One region of the Marinobacter sp. LV10R520-4 genome, then DNA from elsewhere that is predicted to be linked to it. Evidence: predicted binding sites of a transcription regulator. Region 1 holds the regulator's gene; each other region holds the start of a gene.
What was found. Region 1 encodes LexA, which represses DNA repair genes until DNA is damaged. Its sites were predicted from a motif close to CTGTNTNNNNANACAG; they were not measured.
Positions count from the first base shown of each region.

Region 2: the regulator LexA is predicted to act here: its motif matches at 1,809-1,824, upstream of recA (recombinase RecA).
Region 3: the regulator LexA is predicted to act here: its motif matches at 1,410-1,425, upstream of recN (DNA repair protein RecN).

Region 1 is NZ_PDJM01000001.1:2,746,309-2,749,587, forward strand. It holds gene ATG98_RS13435 (amidoligase family protein) at 1-715, opposite strand, end outside; gene lexA (transcriptional repressor LexA) at 918-1,526, shown strand; gene ATG98_RS13445 (cell division inhibitor SulA) at 1,569-2,033, shown strand; gene ATG98_RS13450 (hypothetical protein) at 2,088-2,360, opposite strand; gene ATG98_RS13455 (DUF6586 family protein) at 2,409-2,885, opposite strand; gene ATG98_RS13460 (SOS cell division inhibitor) at 3,175-3,279, shown strand, end outside.
Region 2 is NZ_PDJM01000001.1:193,613-196,891, forward strand. It holds gene ATG98_RS00915 (flavodoxin family protein) at 1-494, opposite strand, end outside; gene recA (recombinase RecA) at 561-1,688, opposite strand; gene ATG98_RS00925 (CinA family protein) at 1,889-2,392, opposite strand; gene mutS (DNA mismatch repair protein MutS) at 2,484-3,279, shown strand, end outside.
Region 3 is NZ_PDJM01000001.1:2,129,027-2,132,305, reverse strand. It holds gene dnaK (molecular chaperone DnaK) at 1-507, opposite strand, end outside; gene grpE (nucleotide exchange factor GrpE) at 599-1,207, opposite strand; gene recN (DNA repair protein RecN) at 1,467-3,143, shown strand; gene fur (ferric iron uptake transcriptional regulator) at 3,234-3,279, opposite strand, start outside.

The DNA.
Region 1 (3,279 bases):
CAAACAGCGGCAGCAGATCCAGTGCCCGGTTTCGGGTGGGGTTGTGCTGCAGGTAGTCTTCCATCAACTGCTCCAACGATGGCGCGTAGTCATCTTGCATCAGCAGTTCTGTGTAGCGAGGCGCCCAGGGCTCTATGTAGGGTGTAAAACGCCGGCTGACATCCAGTTGATGGCGCTTTTTTAGCCACTCGTACAAGCCGGCAAACGCCTGTAAATAGCGCGTAATGGTGGACGCCTGTAAATCTGGCAGTTCCGGGTTCAGTTGCAGCCCGAAGGCATAATAAATGGACTCGCGGCTGCCCAGAGCGCCAAGGTTACGCAGTTCTTTAACCAGCCGCTCAACCTCTTCCACCTGGGAAAAACCGATAGGCGGCCCAACAATTTCCAGCGGAACAATACGCTCGGCCGCGGCGTCAATCACGTCCATAGCCTGGCCACCCAGCTCGCGCAGGCTTTCTGGAACGTCGGCCCCGGTCAGGTCCAGATCTTTAATGGGGTCAGAATCCAGCTCAATCACAAACTCACCCAGTGGCGTGTCTACTGCAGTTACGTAGCGCGACCGCGGTTGCGGCGCGCCGTCCAGCAGGTTGGCGACCTCGCTCACCAGCGCTTCGTAGCTTAAACCCGAAAGCTCGATTTCAACACCAACCCGGCGCTCTGCTCCGCTGGCAGTGTGGGTTACAGAGGGGATTTTGCAGAAGTTCTTTTGCGTCATTATTACACCCTTGGATCAGTCTTCAGCGCTTCAAGTGCGGCCCGTAACGGTAGAATTATCATAGCATATTAGGTATCTGACGCTGGTAACAGCGCAAGCGGGGGAAATGCTGCAAACAGGGTTTACACTGGATAAAACACTGTATATAGTCAAACCACTGTATAAACAAACAGGGTATGTTATGACACAGCGGATCCCGAATATGAAGCTTACCGCCAGGCAGTCCCAAGTGCTGGATATCGTTCGCCGCTACCTGGATGAAACCGGGTATCCGCCCACCCGTGCCGAAATTGCAGCTGAGCTGGGTTTCCGCTCCGCCAATGCGGCAGAAGAGCATTTGCGGGCATTGGCGCGCAAAGGCGCTATTGAAATGGTGCCCGGCGCCAGCCGCGGTATTCGCCTGCCAGAAAGCGAGCAAGACCTTGGCTTGCCGGTAATTGGCCAAGTGGCAGCCGGTAGCCCGATTCTGGCTCAGGAGCACGTGGAAGACCACTGCACTTTAAAGCCCGGCTTTTTTTCGCCGGCGGCGGATTATCTGCTTCGAGTGCGTGGTATGAGCATGAAGAATATCGGCATTCTAGACGGTGACTTGCTGGCAGTACACAGCACTCAGGACGTTCACAACGGCCAGATTGTGGTGGCCAGGGTAGGTGATGAAGTGACGGTGAAGCGCTTTCGTAAAGAAGGTAATAAAGTGTATCTGGTGGCGGAAAACGACGACTTCGCGCCGATTGAAGTGGATCTGACCGAGCAGGATCTGTTCATTGAAGGGTTGGGCGTTGGCGTTATCCGCCGCTCAGACCTGCACTGATCCGTAGCGACAGAAAACCGACACAAAGAAGGGCGGGGAATCATGGAACAACTGAGCTTTAACGGCAATCTTGCATACCAGCAACAGATCGCAGCGCGAGTGGCAGAGCAGGCGCAGCCTGTGCGAGTTCAGCCACGGCCAGCCCCGGTGTCTGCTGGTAACGTCACCGAAATCATATTGCCCCAGGGCCAGGTGGAAAATTTTCAGCTGTTACTGCCAATGCTGACCCAGCTGAACCAGGAAAAGCGCTGGCTGGCATGGATAGACCCACCTCAGGAGCTGGTCAGCAAATGGCAAAAAATGCACGGTATTGTTGCCGGTGAGCTGCTGGTTTTGCGTTCCAGTGCCGAGCATCCGGCGCGCCAGTTGGCGGAGCGGGCGCTGAGGGTCGGCACATGTCACGCGGTGGTGCTGTGGACCGAAAAGCTGAACAAAGCGTGTTTTGAGGCACTTCAGGCGGCATCCGCCGCGGGTAACAGTCACGGCGTCGTTTTGCGTCAGCGTTAGTAAAGAGATTTGCGCCAGCGTTAGTAAAGAGCCTTGCGCTAGCGCTAATAGAGTTTAATGCAGCGTCGGGCTGTGGGGCGCATCAAACCACTCGACGTCGCTGTCGTTGTCGCTGCTATCCCAGTCTAGGTCCTGGGCGTTATCGCCCGCGGCGTCAATGCCTGCCGCAATCATGGCTTTGGCAACTTGCATCTGGCGGTCATCCATCATGTCTTTGGCTTCTTCGGAAAAACTGATGCGCACCAATGGCGCGCCGTCGTCGTCAACGCGGCGCAACGCGTAATCGCCATTGCTGAGTTGAATAATTTCAAAAAACGATGGTGACATGTTCCGAACCTTTATGTTCGCCAACGGGAAAGCGTGTGCGGGGATTTTTTACCACTCGCTGTGTCTTGCTTCCACATCGGCTGAAAATTGCTTAAATGCGCTTAGGCTGGCTTGAACCGATGCCAGCGAACGGTCTGCGCCTACGGCCGCAGTGATGGCAATAATGTTGTCGTTGCTGACGGTTTTTTTTGCCGCAGGTGGCCGGTTCTGCGCGTCTCCAAGTTGCTCCAGTTGGTTCCACCAACTGTCAGCGCTGGCTTGCAATGCCAGCAGTTGCTGAACTTCCGGCGCATCGGCTCCGATCAGCTCGCCCAGTTGGTCAATGCTTTGGGGTTGCCCTTTGCGTTGCTGATAGCACACTGCCAGGGTATACAGCAGCAGCCTTCGCGATCGCAGCATCAGTTCAATGGCCCCTTGTTTGCAGGCTTCCTGCTGTAAGGGCTGATTGCTGTTAACGGCAAGCCGTAACAATGTCTGCGCCAGTGCCAGTTTACCGGCAAGATGGGAATGCCACGCTGTTGCCATATACCCTCGCGACTGTTGTTGCTGCTATTAATGCTAGTGTGATTGGCGCTGTGAGATTCATGGACACCGGAATCCACTGAAACCTGAAATTAGCCCAACATCATAACAGCTTCAAAGCCGCGGTGCCCGCTGTCTACTTCCGTTTTGAGAAGTTTGCCGGAACCAGGCCGTGTCGATCTACCTCGGCTGCCGTACGTCGTGCTGTGCGCCGCTAAGGTGTAACATGGGTAAATGTAAGTGCATCGGTATTCGCACCCGGTTGCAGATCACTGAACAGGAGCAATGAAAAATGGCCGCAGACCACCCTGCAATGGCACATCTGGAGCAGCTGCTCGAGCACATGCAGCAGGCTTTGAAAGACCAGGACTGGGAGCTGATTAGCCGCCTGAACCCA
Region 2 (3,279 bases), 2.6 Mb from region 1:
AAGCCCAACTCTTCGCACTGCTGTTCAAACTCATCGGCGTAATTGCCACGGCACAGCAGAGGCTCTTGCACCAGTTTCCAGCGCAGGCCGGTGGTGATGCTGTCAATCGCACGGCGGGTGCCAGTGCCGTCATGGCCGGCACGAATATAAAAGGTAAAAGGCAGGCCCTGGGTTTTTTCCAGGCACGGATAATAACAGCGATCGAAAAAATCTTTCAATGCGCCGCTCATGTAACCGAGATTTTCGGTGGTGCCGAGAATAATCGCGTTGCAAGCCAGAACATCGTCGGGGCCGGCATCCAGTGGAGCAAGAACCTTTACCTCAACATTTTCAATATCGCTATGGCTAGCGCCAGCAGCAACTGCGTTGCGTAATTTGAGGGTATTTGGCGATGGAGCGTGGGCAACAATCAATAGTTTTTTGGCGCTGGGTTTTCCGACTTCTGACTGTTCAGAGTCTGAACCTTTAGAGTCTGACTTTTTAGAGTCTGGCATAGCCGGCCTCACTTTTAGTGCTTGTCAGCGCGCTGCAATCAACAGCGCGCTGACAAACTAACGGTCTTACAGTAGTTCGTCGCTGGATTCTGCAGGCGCCACTGCTGCATCCTTTCCTGCATCCTTTCCTGCATTTTTCCCTGCATTTTTCCCTGCACCTTTTTCCGCGTCTTTCCCTGCATCTTTTGCCGCGTCTTTTTTCTCCGGCTTGGGCATCAGTTTGTCGCGCACCTTAGCTTCAATTTCTTTCGCCATTTCCAGGTTTTCTTCCAGGAATTTGCAGGCGTTGGCTTTGCCTTGGCCAATTTTGTCACCGTTGTAGGCGTACCAGGCGCCAGCCTTATCTACAAAGCCTTCCTTTACACCCATGTCCACCACTTCGGCCATGCGGTAAATGCCCTTGCCGTACAAAATTTGGAATTCGGCCTGGCGGAACGGCGGTGCCACTTTGTTTTTAACCACTTTCACCCGGGTTTCGTTACCGGTGACTTCGTCGCCGTCTTTCACTGCGCCAATGCGGCGGATATCCAGACGCACAGAGGCATAGAATTTCAACGCGTTGCCGCCGGTAGTGGTTTCGGGGCTGCCAAACATCACGCCTATTTTCATGCGGATCTGGTTGATGAAAATCAGCAGGACGTTGGCATTCTTGACGTTGCCATTCAGTTTGCGCAGAGCCTGTGACATCAGGCGGGCCTGAAGACCAACATGAGAGTCACCCATTTCGCCTTCAATTTCAGCTTTTGGCGTCAATGCGGCAACGGAGTCCACGACGATGACATCCACCGCGTTGGAGCGCACCAGCATGTCGCAGATTTCTAACGCCTGCTCACCGGTGTCGGGCTGGGAAACAAGCAGCTCATCAACGTTTACGCCCAGCTTTTCAGCATATTGAGGATCAAGGGCGTGCTCAGCATCAACAAAAGCACACGTTTTGCCCTGCTTCTGGGCTTCCGCAATAACCTGCAACGTCAGCGTAGTTTTACCAGAGCTTTCAGGGCCGTAGATTTCACAAACCCGGCCGTAAGGTAGGCCACCAATGCCAAGAGCAACGTCCAGACCAAGAGAGCCGGTAGAAACGGACGGGATTGCCTCACGGGGGTGGTCGCCCATCTTCATGATGGCGCCTTTACCAAACTGGCGTTCAATCTGGGTTAGAGCGGCGGATAAAGCTTTCTTGCGGTTGTCTTCCATAGGTACGAACCTTCTTCAAAATGGTACGTTAGAATAATATGCTGAATAGTGGGCTGATAGGGTGCGCCGGTAATATGATGCGCTAATCTAAACTTGGGAACTGGCTGCCCCGGAAAATAACTGTATATTTAACCAGCATTAAACCACATTAGACAAAGCAGACCAACCCTTGTGTGGGGGATTTTTTTAGCCATTGTGGGTTAGATATCACTCAACAAGAACCGGCGCACACTTTCAATCGCAAAGATCACAGCCTGGCGCCGCACCTGGTCGCGATCGCCGTCAAAATGCTTCAAACCGGTGCTGATATTTTCGGCGTTGCCCCAGGCGAACCACACCGTACCTACCGGCTTGGCCTCGCTGCCACCGCCCGGCCCGGCAACGCCACTGATTGAAACGGCGACGCTTGCACCCGACACTCGCAGCGCTCCGGAGACCATCTGCCGTACCACCGGCTCGCTCACCGCGCCGTATTCCGCCAGGGTCTGTTCATTAACACCCAGCAAAGCGTGTTTAGCATGGTTGCTGTAGGTAACCAGCCCACCCGTGACGTAGGCCGAGGAGCCAGCCTGGTCGGTCATGGCCTTAGCCACCCAGCCGCCGGTGCAGCTTTCTGCAGTCACCAGCATGGCGCTGGCGCGGGTTAATACGCTACCCAGTTCTGCCGCCTGCTGGCGGATGTATTCATCAGTGATATCAGGCATGGTGACCTCATTTATAATCCACGTTTCATCCTGCGGTGTAATTTTCTACAATCCACCGCCAGTTCCCCAAAACAGCCATCGCGGATGTCCCATGTCAGCAGCGCACACCGAAAGCCCTAAAATTACCCCAATGATGCAGCAATACCTGAAAATAAAGGGCCAGCATCCCAACGAGCTGGTGTTCTACCGCATGGGGGATTTTTACGAGCTGTTTTATGACGACGCCAAAAAAGCCTCGGAGCTGATGGATATTACCCTGACCGCCCGTGGCCAATCAGGGGGCAATCCAATTCCCATGGCGGGCATTCCGTACCACGCGTCTGAGGGTTACATTGCCCGCCTGGTGCGCGCAGGTCAATCCATTGCGATTTGCGAGCAGATTGGTGATCCGGCCACCAGCAAAGGCCCGGTTGATCGCCAGGTGGTGCGCATTGTTACTCCCGGCACGCTTAGCGACGACGCCTACCTGGAAGACCGCCGTGACAACCTGCTGGTGGCGATTTATCACCATAAGCAGCACTTCGGTTTTTCTTCTTTGGATATTTCCAGCGGCCGCTTCGCGGTTTCAGAGCTTAATAGCACCGAAGCCTTGCAAGGCGAGCTGCAACGGCTGCGCCCGGCGGAAATATTGATCAGCGAAGACTTTCCTTTTACCGATTTGCTGGAAGGTTTTACCGGCATTCGTCGCCAGGGGCCCTGGCTGTTCGAACCTGATACCGCGCGACGGGTAATTACTCAGCAATTGCAGGTGCGCGACCTGACCGGTTTTGGCTGTGAAGATATGCACTTGGCCGTGTGCGCCGCCGGCTGCCTGCTGCAATACGCGCGGGAAACCCAGCGCACCGCCCTGCCCCACATTCGCAAACTCAGCCGCGAGCGACGCGAAG
Region 3 (3,279 bases), 620 kb from region 1:
GATAATACGCTTAACTTCCAGACCGGCAATTTTACCTGCATCTTTGGTCGCCTGGCGCTGACTGTCATTAAAATAGGCTGGAACGGTGATAACAGCTTCAGTCACTTTCTCGCCCAAATAATCTTCGGCGGTTTTCTTCATCTTTTTCAAAATTTCCGCGGAAATCTGCGGCGGCGCCATTTTCTGGCCTTTTACATCTACCCAGGCATCGCCGTTGTCTGCTTTGGCAATTTTATAAGGCACCATTTTGATGTCTTTTTGCACAACATCGTCTTCGAACCGACGGCCGATCAAACGCTTGATGGCGTAAAGGGTGTTGTACGGGTTGGTAACAGCCTGGCGCTTGGCAGACTGACCCACCAGAATTTCGCCGTCTTCGGTGTAGGCAACGATTGACGGCGTAGTGCGGTCGCCCTCAGAGTTTTCAATAACCTTAACCTTGCCACCGTCCATAACGGATACGCAGGAATTGGTTGTGCCTAAGTCAATACCGATAATCTTGCTCATTGAGTCACTCCAAATCTTTCTGAAAGCTGGGGCCGGAGGATCGCTCCGGACTGTTCTGGTTAAAAACTATATTGGCGCTTTAAGCTATTTTTCAAGCCTGCTCATCAATTTTTGGTGCATCTTGGGGCTTGGCCACCATCACCATCGCCGGGCGTACAACACGGCCGTTCAACACATAACCTTTCTGCATAACCGCAACCACGCTGTTGGGCTCGGTGTTAGGCGCCGGCACCATAGACATCGCCTCGTGGTATTGCGGATCAAACGGTTCGCCTACAGGATCAAGGCGCTCAACGTTAAACTTCTTGAGGCCAGACAGGAACATTCCAAGAGTAAGCTCTACGCCTTGGCGAATGGACGCCACCAAGTCACCAGAAGATTCGTGGCCTTCGGTGCTTTCAACCGCTTTTTCCAGACTGTCTACCACCGGCAACAGTTCTCTAACGAACTTTTCTACCGCAAACTTGTGGGCTTTTTCGACGTCGTTTTCGGCGCGGCGGCGCACGTTCTGCATTTCTGCCTGGGAACGCAGCACCTGCTCCTGAAACTCCTGGACCTTCGCCTGCAGTGCTTCAAGGTCGGCAGATGGTGAGCTTTCTGGTGCTGCCTCGGCTGTTTCTGCGTTGCCTTCTGCGGCATTGTCTACAGCCTGTTGTAGCTCGTCTGTAAACTGCTCGTTACGTTTTTCGTCAGTGCTCATGACTACTCCTGATGAGTGAAACGCGACCGGTGTGACCACGGTCTGCCAAAATCGGATACCGGCCGTAACGGCCGGAACTAAGTGTTTGCAAATCGATATGGGGCCCCGTGACGCAGTTTCAACCGATGCGCGCCGCATTTTGCAACAAAGTTGACGCTATAGAGTTTGCAACAATCAAAAAGCCTGTATATATTCACAGTCACTGTATGAAAAAACAGTATTCAGACACATAGCATATAGATAGAGCGGAGGTTTCGGCATGCTCACACAGCTAACGGTTTCCAATTACGCCATCGCGGAACGGGTGGAATTACACTTCCATAAAGGAATGACCGCCCTTACCGGGGAAACCGGTGCCGGCAAATCGATTGTGCTGGATGCGCTCGGCCTTGCCATGGGCGGGCGGGCAGACGCCGGCGCCGTGCGTTACGGCGCGAAGCGGGCTGACATTACCGCTACCTTCGATATTTCGGCCATTGCCGCTGCACGCAGCTGGCTGGAGCAGCACGAGCTAGACGATCATAACGACTGCATTTTGCGCCGTGCCATCAGCCGCGACGGCCGCTCCCGCGCCTACATCAACGGCCAACCTTGCCCGCTAAGCCACCTGAAAGAAATGGGCGGCTTGCTGATGGATATTCACAGCCAGCACCAACATCAATCGTTATTGCGCAAAGATACCCACCGCACCTTACTGGATGAATACGCCGGGGCCGAGGAGCTGGCCGGGCAAACCCGTCAGGCCTGGAGTGGGTGGAATAAAACCCGCCAGCAAATGGTCGAGCGCCAGAACAACGCCGACGAAACCGAGGCCCGACTGCAACTGTTGCGCTATCAGGTAGAAGAGCTGGATCGACTGGGCCTGCAAGAAGGCGAACAGCAGCACCTGGAACAGCAACAGCAAGAGTTGAGCCAGGCTGACACTATTTTGCACCACAGCAACCAGGCGGCTTTACTGTGCTCTGAAGACGACACCAGCGCTGCTGCACTGGTGCGCCAGGCGTTGCAGCAACTTGAGCAGCTGCCAACGGAAATTCCAGCGCTGGCCGATACCCTGCAAATGCTGAGCGAAGCTCAGATACAAATCAGCGAAGCCGGCGACAATTTGCGTCGCTTTGTTGATGATTACGAAGCGGACCCGCAACGCCTGGCAGAAATAGAAGATCGCTTGAGTGCGATTTACCAGATGGCGCGCAAGCATCGCATCATGCCTGAACAACTGTTCGACCTGCACCAGCGGCTGAACGGTGAGCTGGCCGATCTGGACGGCGGCGCCGGCAGCCTGGAGCAACTTCAGACCGAACTGGACGAACAATTACTGGAATACAACGCGCTGGCCGACCAACTGACGCAGTTACGCCAGCACGCTTCGGTGAATCTGGACATTCGCGTGGCGGCAGAACTGGCTCAGCTGAGCATGCCCAATATGCAGTTTGTTACACAGCTAGCAGACAACCGTAACGAGCCGGCGGCTCATGGCCACGAAGACACCGAATTTCTGGTTAGCGCCAATCCGGGGCAGCCGGCGCGACCACTGGCAAAAGTCGCCTCGGGCGGTGAACTATCGCGAATCAGCTTGGCCATCCAGGTGGTGGTGGCGCAAACCTCTACCACACCAACATTGGTGTTCGACGAAGTAGACGTAGGCATTGGCGGTGGCACAGCGGAAGTCGTGGGCAAGCTGCTAAGGGCACTCGGCGAAAACGGTCAGGTGTTGTGTGTTACTCACTTGCCGCAGGTGGCAGCCCAGTGCCATCAACACCTGTTCGTTAGCAAGTTCACAGAACAGGAAGCGACCTTCTCGAAAATCGAAACCCTGGACGATCAGGGCCGAATCAGCGAAGTTGCCCGCATGCTGGGCGGTGTGGATATGACGGAACAAACCATTGCCCACGCCAAAGAAATGTACAGCAAGGGGCAAGCAACCCACCACTAAAAGTATCCCCCTCTCTACTGAGAGTTTTCGGGGCGGGCCAGAGGCTCGCCCCTTTTTTTCGCTTGGGGAAATGCTTGATCGTGAGTTGGCTTATGACTTGATGGGTTTCACATACAGCGTCAAGCTGTGATCAACA